2 linked regions of the Sinorhizobium fredii genome follow. The protein of the gene in region 1 interacts with the protein of each later gene in a pairwise test. Links are inferred from orthologs where the notes say so. Each region holds a gene or a part of one and is shown on either strand. Other genes may lie near its edges. The genes, in order: gyrB and gyrA.

What was found.
Region 2: the proteins of gyrB (region 1) and gyrA interact in binary tests that used the Escherichia coli proteins (3 or more experiments, as listed by UniProt). The link is inferred for Sinorhizobium fredii from one-to-one orthologs.

What each region holds. Positions count from the first base shown.
Region 1 is NZ_CP024307.1:7,882-11,258, reverse strand. Bases 32-3,090 are described here. They hold gyrB (DNA topoisomerase (ATP-hydrolyzing) subunit B), read right to left. Parts: upstream 2,750-3,090; coding sequence 314-2,749; downstream 32-313. Other genes in these bases: NXT3_RS00060 (helix-turn-helix domain-containing protein), read right to left, coding at 2,884-3,090; NXT3_RS00070 (nitroreductase family protein), read left to right, coding at 32-209. In the rest of the region: more of NXT3_RS00070, read left to right, coding at 1-31; more of NXT3_RS00060, read right to left, coding at 3,091-3,261; NXT3_RS00055 (Smr/MutS family protein), read right to left, coding at 3,258-3,377. UniProt on the Escherichia coli protein: DNA gyrase negatively supercoils closed circular double-stranded DNA in an ATP-dependent manner to maintain chromosomes in an underwound state.
Region 2 is NZ_CP024307.1:1,984,449-1,988,069, reverse strand. What follows is about bases 46-3,348. They hold gyrA (DNA gyrase subunit A), read right to left. Parts: upstream 3,030-3,348; coding sequence 246-3,029; downstream 46-245. Other genes in these bases: NXT3_RS09860 (MarC family protein), read left to right, coding at 3,337-3,348; NXT3_RS09870 (transglycosylase SLT domain-containing protein), read left to right, coding at 46-163. Also shown: more of NXT3_RS09870, read left to right, coding at 1-45; more of NXT3_RS09860, read left to right, coding at 3,349-3,621. UniProt on the Escherichia coli protein: A type II topoisomerase that negatively supercoils closed circular double-stranded (ds) DNA in an ATP-dependent manner to maintain chromosomes in an underwound state.

The sequences.
Region 1 (3,377 bases):
GGCATGCCCATGCCATGGCCGGGATCGACCGCGACAAGGCGATGCGCGTCGCCGGCGTGCCGGAGCACTATCGGGTGGAAGCGGCCGTCGCAATCGGCAGGCTCGCCGATCCGGCCACGCTTCCTGACGATCTCCGGGAGCGCGAAAAGCCGAGCCAGCGCAAACCAATCAACGAATTCGTTTTCGAAGGTCAGTTCAGGGGCGATTGAGGCGCAAAGCCTTCCGCCCGCAGCTCAAATGAAAAAAGCGCGGAGCCGAGACAGCCCCACGCTTTCATATACAGCACCGCCGAGTGTCTCTGCTGATCGGCTTCTCAGATGTCGAGGTTGGCGACGCTCAGCGCGTTTTCCTGGATGAAGTCGCGGCGCGGCTCCACCTCGTCGCCCATCAGGCGCGAGAACAGCCCGTCCGCGTCGGTCGCGTCGGAAACCTTGACCTGCAGCAAAGAGCGCACATTCGGGTCGAGCGTCGTTTCCCACAATTGCTCGGCGTTCATTTCGCCGAGGCCCTTGTAGCGCTGCATCGTCAGCCCCTTGCGGCCGGCAGCGAAGATCGCGTCCAGGAGAGCCCGCGGCCCGCTGATCTCCTGCGTGCCGTCGCGGCGGCGCAGGACCGGCGGTTCGGCGTAGACTTCCTTGAGCTTCGCCGTCAGCTGGTCGATGTGGCGGGCATCGGAGGAACCGATCAGCGCCATGTCGAGCACCGCCACTTCCTTGACGCCGCGCACCATGCGCTCGAGCTTCAGGCCGCCTTCGGCCGTCACCGACCCGGTCCAGCCGCGTTCGGTCTCCTCGGCAATGACGTCGAGACGGCGCGCCACTTCGGCGGCGACCTTCTGGTAGTCGTCGTGATGGCTGTTGAGCTCGGTATTCAGCGCGCCGGCAATCGCCGCCTGCTCGACGATCGCCCGGTTGTAGCGCGAATGCAGTCCGTCCATCAGCGAGCGCAGGCGCAAGGCGTCGTTGATCACCTCGCGGAGATCCTGACCGGCCCTGACCTCACCCGAGCCGAGCGTCAGCGACGCCTCATCGAGGCCGGTCGTGATCAGATACTCCTCGAATGCCTTTTCGTCCTTCAGGTACTGGGCGGACTTGCCGCGCGTCACTTTGTAGAGCGGCGGCTGGGCGATATAGAGGTGGCCGCGCTCGATCAGCTCCGGCATCTGCCGGAAGAAGAAGGTCAGCAGCAGCGTGCGGATATGGGCGCCGTCGACGTCGGCATCCGTCATGATGATGATCTTGTGATAGCGCAGCTTGTCGGCATTGAACTCGTCCTTGCCGATCGAGGTGCCGAGTGCGGTGATCAGGGTGCCGATTTCCTGGCTCGACAGCATCTTGTCGAAGCGCGCCCGCTCGACATTCAGGATCTTGCCGCGCAGCGGCAGGATCGCCTGGTTCTCGCGCGAGCGGCCCTGCTTGGCCGAACCGCCTGCCGAATCGCCCTCCACCAGGAACACTTCCGACTTGGCCGGATCTCGCTCGGAGCAGTCGGCGAGCTTGCCCGGCAGCGACGAGATGTCGAGGGCCCCCTTGCGGCGCGTCAGTTCACGCGCCTTGCGCGCCGCTTCGCGGGCGGCGGCCGCCTCGACGACCTTGCCGACGAGGATCTTCGCATCGGAGGGATTTTCCTCGAGCCAGACGCTGAGCGCCTCATTGACGAGGCTCTCGACCACCGGCCGGACTTCGGACGACACCAGCTTGTCCTTGGTCTGCGAGGAAAACTTCGGATCCGGCACCTTGACCGACAGGACCGCCGTCAAGCCTTCGCGGCAATCGTCGCCGGTCAGCGACACCTTTTCCTTCTTGGTAATGCCGGACGTATCGGCATAGGAGGTGATCTGCCGGGTCAGAGCACCGCGGAAGCCGGCCATGTGGGTGCCGCCGTCGCGCTGCGGAATGTTGTTGGTGAAGCAGAGCACGTTCTCGTGGTAGCTGTCGTTCCACCACATGGCCACCTCGACGGTGATGCCGTCCTTCTCGCCGCGGATCGAGACCGGCTTGTGCACGAGCGGCTTCTTCGCCCGGTCGAGATAGGCGACGAAGGCCTCGAGTCCGCCGTCATACATCATCTCGTCGCGGCGGATGTCCGAGTGGCGCTTGTCGGTCAGGACGATCCGGACGCCGGAATTCAGGAAGGCGAGCTCCCGCAGGCGATGTTCGAGCGTTGCGAAGTCGAATTCGGTCTTAGAGAAGGTCTGCTCGCTCGGCAGGAAGGTGACTTCGGTGCCGGTTTCGCTGCCGGCGTCGCCGGTAATCGTCAGCGGCCCATCGGCGACGCCGTGGGTAAAGCTCATCTCGTGGATCTTGCCGGCGCGACGGATCTTGAGCTTGAGCGACACGGAAAGGGCGTTGACGACCGAAACGCCGACGCCGTGCAATCCGCCGGACACCTTGTAGGAGTTCTGGTCGAATTTGCCGCCGGCATGAAGCTGCGTCATGATCACCTCGGCCGCCGAGACGCCCTCTTCCCGGTGAATGTCCGTCGGAATGCCACGGCCGTTGTCGGTCACGGTGCAGGAGCCATCGGGATTGAGCGTAACCGTGACGATGTCGGCATGGCCGGCCAGTGCCTCGTCGATCGCGTTGTCGACGACCTCATAGACCATGTGGTGCAGACCGGAGCCATCATCGGTATCGCCGATATACATGCCCGGCCGCTTGCGCACGGCGTCGAGGCCCTTCAACACCTTGATGGAATCGGCACCATATTCGGCGATCGCGCCTGCTTCGGTCTCAGAGATATCGGTCATTCGGCTTCAGGTCTTTCCAGGTTTTCGGACGTCGTGATTCGTTGCGAATCACAGCGCGGATGCCTCGCGGACTATAGGAAATTTGTCCACGGGTTCCAAATCCCGGGCGTCGCGAGCGCGGCCGGGGCGAGGCTTCATCCCCTGTCATTATCAGGAAATGTGGCTTTTTCCAAAATATCTTCCATCGCCTCGATCGCTTCGCCCGAAAGGCCGCGAATCCGCTCGCTCAGGCGGTTGGCAAAGGCGGTGTGGCCGGGCGGCAGACCCGAAGTGTCGAGCACGACCTTCGGATCGGAGAGCCGCGCGATGCTGAAGAGCTCGTCGGCCTCGTCCCAGATCACATTGAAGTAGCCGGCGACGCGCTGCAGGAAATCGAAACTCGGGGCGCCGCGCTTGCCATGTTCTAGGGCCGAAAGATAGGCCGGCGAAACGCCGATCGCCGCCGCCATCTCCTTCTGCGAGACCCCCTTGCGGCGGCGCAGGTCGCGCATGGCCTCGCCGAAGGGCGTCATGGCGCACGCCCCCTGGTGCGCGCCAGGCGGACATAGAGCGCCCCCTCGCCCCCATGATTTCGTGCCGCCGGCTCGTAGGACGAGATCAGCGGGCGAAACTCGGGAAGGGCGAACCA
Region 2 (3,621 bases), 2.0 Mb from region 1 along the record:
GATCAACGGCGAAAAGGCGCTCGTTGTGCGCGAGCGCAACGGCAGCTTCGGCGGCAGAACGCGTTATGCAGCCCGCATCGGCCGCCAGACGCGAAGCGAGGCGGACAAGCTCTGCACGACGATTCGCCGCAGCGGCGGCGCCTGCATCGTCTTCAAGAACTGACCGGCGAGCGCTGTCATTCCGGCCGTGCCTCACCGACAAAAAAGCCCGCCATAGGCGGGCTTTTTCCTGTGTGGCGAGTTGCTCACTCGTCGGCGTCGGCCGGCGGTTCGGCAACGATGGCCTCGCCGGCCGTGACGATCTCCTCGATCTCATCGTCGCCTTCCGGCTCGCTGATCCGCTCGACGGAGACGACCTTCTCGTCCTTGGCGGTCGAAAAGATCGTAACGCCCTTGGTCGCCCGGCTTGCCAGGCGGATGCCGTCGACAGGTACGCGGATGAGCTGGCCACCGTCCGAGACCAGCATGATCTGGTCGTTGTGCTGGACCGGGAAGGCCGCGACGAGTTCGCCGATTTCCGCAGTTTTCGATGTATCGGTGGCACGGATGCCCTTGCCGCCACGGCCGGAAGTGCGGAAGTCGTAGGACGAGGAGCGCTTGCCGAAGCCCCTTTCGGAGACCGTCAACACGAATTGCTCGCGCGCCTTCAGTTCCTCGTAGCGCTCGTTGGAGAGTTCGCCGCCATTGGTGACCTCCTCGCCGACAAGCACGATCTCTTCTTCCTCGCCGGTTGCGGCGCGGCGTTCGGCTGCCGACCGCTTCAGATAGGCCGCCCGCTCCCACGGCTCGGCTTCGACGTGAGCGAGGATCGCCATCGAGATGATCCGATCGCCGTCGGCGAGCGAAATGCCGCGAACGCCGATCGAGTTGCGGCCAGCGAAGACACGGACATCAGAGACCGGGAAACGGATGCATTGCCCGCAGGCCGTCGTCAGCACCACGTCGTCGAATTCCGTGCAGGTATCGACGGAGAGGATCTCATCGCCCTCCTCCTCGAGCTTCATCGCGATCTTGCCGTTGCGGTTGACCTGGACGAAGTCGGAAAGCTTGTTGCGGCGAACGGTGCCCCGCGTCGTCGAGAACATCACGTCCAGGTTCTCCCAGGTCGTCTCGTCCTCTGGCAGCGGCATGATCGTCGTGATTCGTTCGCCGGGTTCGAGCGGCAGCATGTTGATCAGCGCCTTGCCGCGGGACTGGGGCGTGCCGATCGGCAAGCGCCAGACCTTCTCCTTGTAGACGATGCCGCGCGACGAGAAGAACAGCACCGGCGTGTGGGTGTTGGCGACGAATAGCCGGATAACGAAATCCTCGTCACGCGTGGCCATGCCGGAGCGACCCTTGCCGCCGCGGCGCTGCGCCCGATAGGTCGTCAGCGGCACGCGCTTGATGTAGCCGAGGTGGGAGACGGTAACGACCATGTCCTCCCGGGCGATCAGATCCTCGTCGTCCATATCCGGACCGCCATCGGCGATCTCGGTGCGGCGCGGCGTGCCGAACTCGTCGCGGACGGCCGCGAGCTCGTCCTTGACGATCTGCATGATGCGCAGCCGCGAGGAGAGGATTTCCAGATAGTCGCGGATCTCCTCGCCTATCTTGTTGAGTTCGTCGCCGATTTCGTCGCGACCGAGCGCGGTGAGGCGCTGCAGGCGTAGATCGAGGATGGCGCGGGCCTGCTCTTCCGAGAGGTTGTAGGTGCCGTCGTCGTTGATGCGGTGGCGGGGATCGTCGATCAGCCGGATCAGCGCGTCGACGTCATGGGCCGGCCAGCGGCGCTCCATCAATTGTTCGCGGGCGGTCTGCGGATCCGGCGCATGACGGATGAGCTTGATCACCTCGTCGATATTTGCGACGGCAATGGCAAGGCCGACCAAGACATGGGCGCGCTCGCGGGCCTTGCGCAGCAGGAATTTCGTTCTCCGGCTAACGACTTCCTCGCGGAAGGAGACGAACGCGCGCAGCATGTCGAGCAGCGTCAGCTGCTCGGGCTTGCCGCCGTTCAGCGCCACCATGTTGCAGCCGAAGGAGGTCTGCAGCGGCGTATAGCGATAGAGCTGGTTGAGGATGACCTCGGCATTGGCATCGCGCTTCAGCTCGATGACGACGCGGTAACCCTGGCGGTCGGACTCGTCGCGCAGGTCGGAAATGCCTTCGATACGCTTGTCGCGCACCAGTTCGGCCATCTTCTCGATCATCGTCGCCTTATTCACCTGATAGGGAATTTCGGTGATGATGATCTGCTCGCGATCGCCGCGCATCGGCTCGACATGGGCGCGGCCGCGCATGATCACCGAACCGCGGCCCGTCTCATAGGCCTGGCGAATGCCGGCGCGACCGAGGATCAGCGCCCCGGTCGGAAAGTCGGGGCCCGGAATGATCTGCATCAGCTCCGGCAGTTCGAGTGCCGGATCATCGATCAGCGCAATGCAGCCATTGATGACTTCGCTCAGATTGTGCGGCGGGATGTTGGTCGCCATGCCGACGGCGATGCCGCCCGCGCCGTTGACGAGCAAGTTCGGAAATTTCGCCGGAACGACGACCGGCTCCTGCAAGGTGCCGTCGTAATTGTCGCGGAAATCGACCGTTTCCTTGTCGAGGTCATCGAGCAGCGAATGGGCCGCCTTCTGCAGCCGGCACTCGGTATAGCGTTCGGCCGCCGGCGGATCGCCGTCGACCGAACCGAAATTGCCCTGGCCGTCGATCAGCGGCAGCCTGAGCGACCAATCCTGCGCCATGCGCGCCAGTGCGTCGTAGATCGCCATGTTGCCGTGCGGATGGTATTTACCCATCACGTCACCGGTGACGCGGGCACATTTGACGTATTTCTTGTTCCAATCGATGCCGAGTTCGCTCATCCCGTAAAGGATACGTCGGTGAACCGGTTTCAGACCGTCGCGCACATCGGGAAGGGCGCGGGAAACGATCACGCTCATGGCGTAATCGAGATAGGACCGCTGCATTTCCTCGATGATGGAAATCGGCTCGATGCCTGGCGGAGTCTTTCCGCCGCCGGGAGTGCTTTGCTCAGTCAATGTCGATCACGATCTTTGTTCAGAATCAGTCAGTTCTTATAGCCGAATGCAGCATCAAGCGCCAATTTTGGCCGATGGTTTTGAACAGTCTTTTGCCGCCGGAACGGGCTTTTCTAGGGCAAGAATCCACAAATCGGAAGAGCTTCTCCGTATGTCTCGGACGGATGCGGCGTTCCTTGGCGTGAAGCCGGTTTAGGCTATCGCGCAACGCTTGGCTAGCCGGCCCTTCCCAAGCGCGCATCGGTTGCCTAAGAATGCAGCGCCGCTACCGGAGAAAGACCCGGACAGCGATCCGGAGGGGGAACGGATGTTCAATGTCGATCTGCTGATCAATGCGTTGACGACGCTGCTCGTAACACTCGACCCGCCGGGTCTTGCGCCCATTTTCCTGAGCCTCACGGTCGGTCTGAGCCGGCAGGAGCGTTTCCAGGTCGCGACCCGCGGCTCGCTGATCGCCTTTTTCATCCTCGCCGCCTTTGCCCTTTTCGGCGACGGCATTCTCGGCCTGCTCGGCATCTCGATCGGCGCCTTCCGCATCGCGGGCGGCCTGCTGCTCTTCTGGATTTCCTTCGAGATGATCTTCGAACGACGC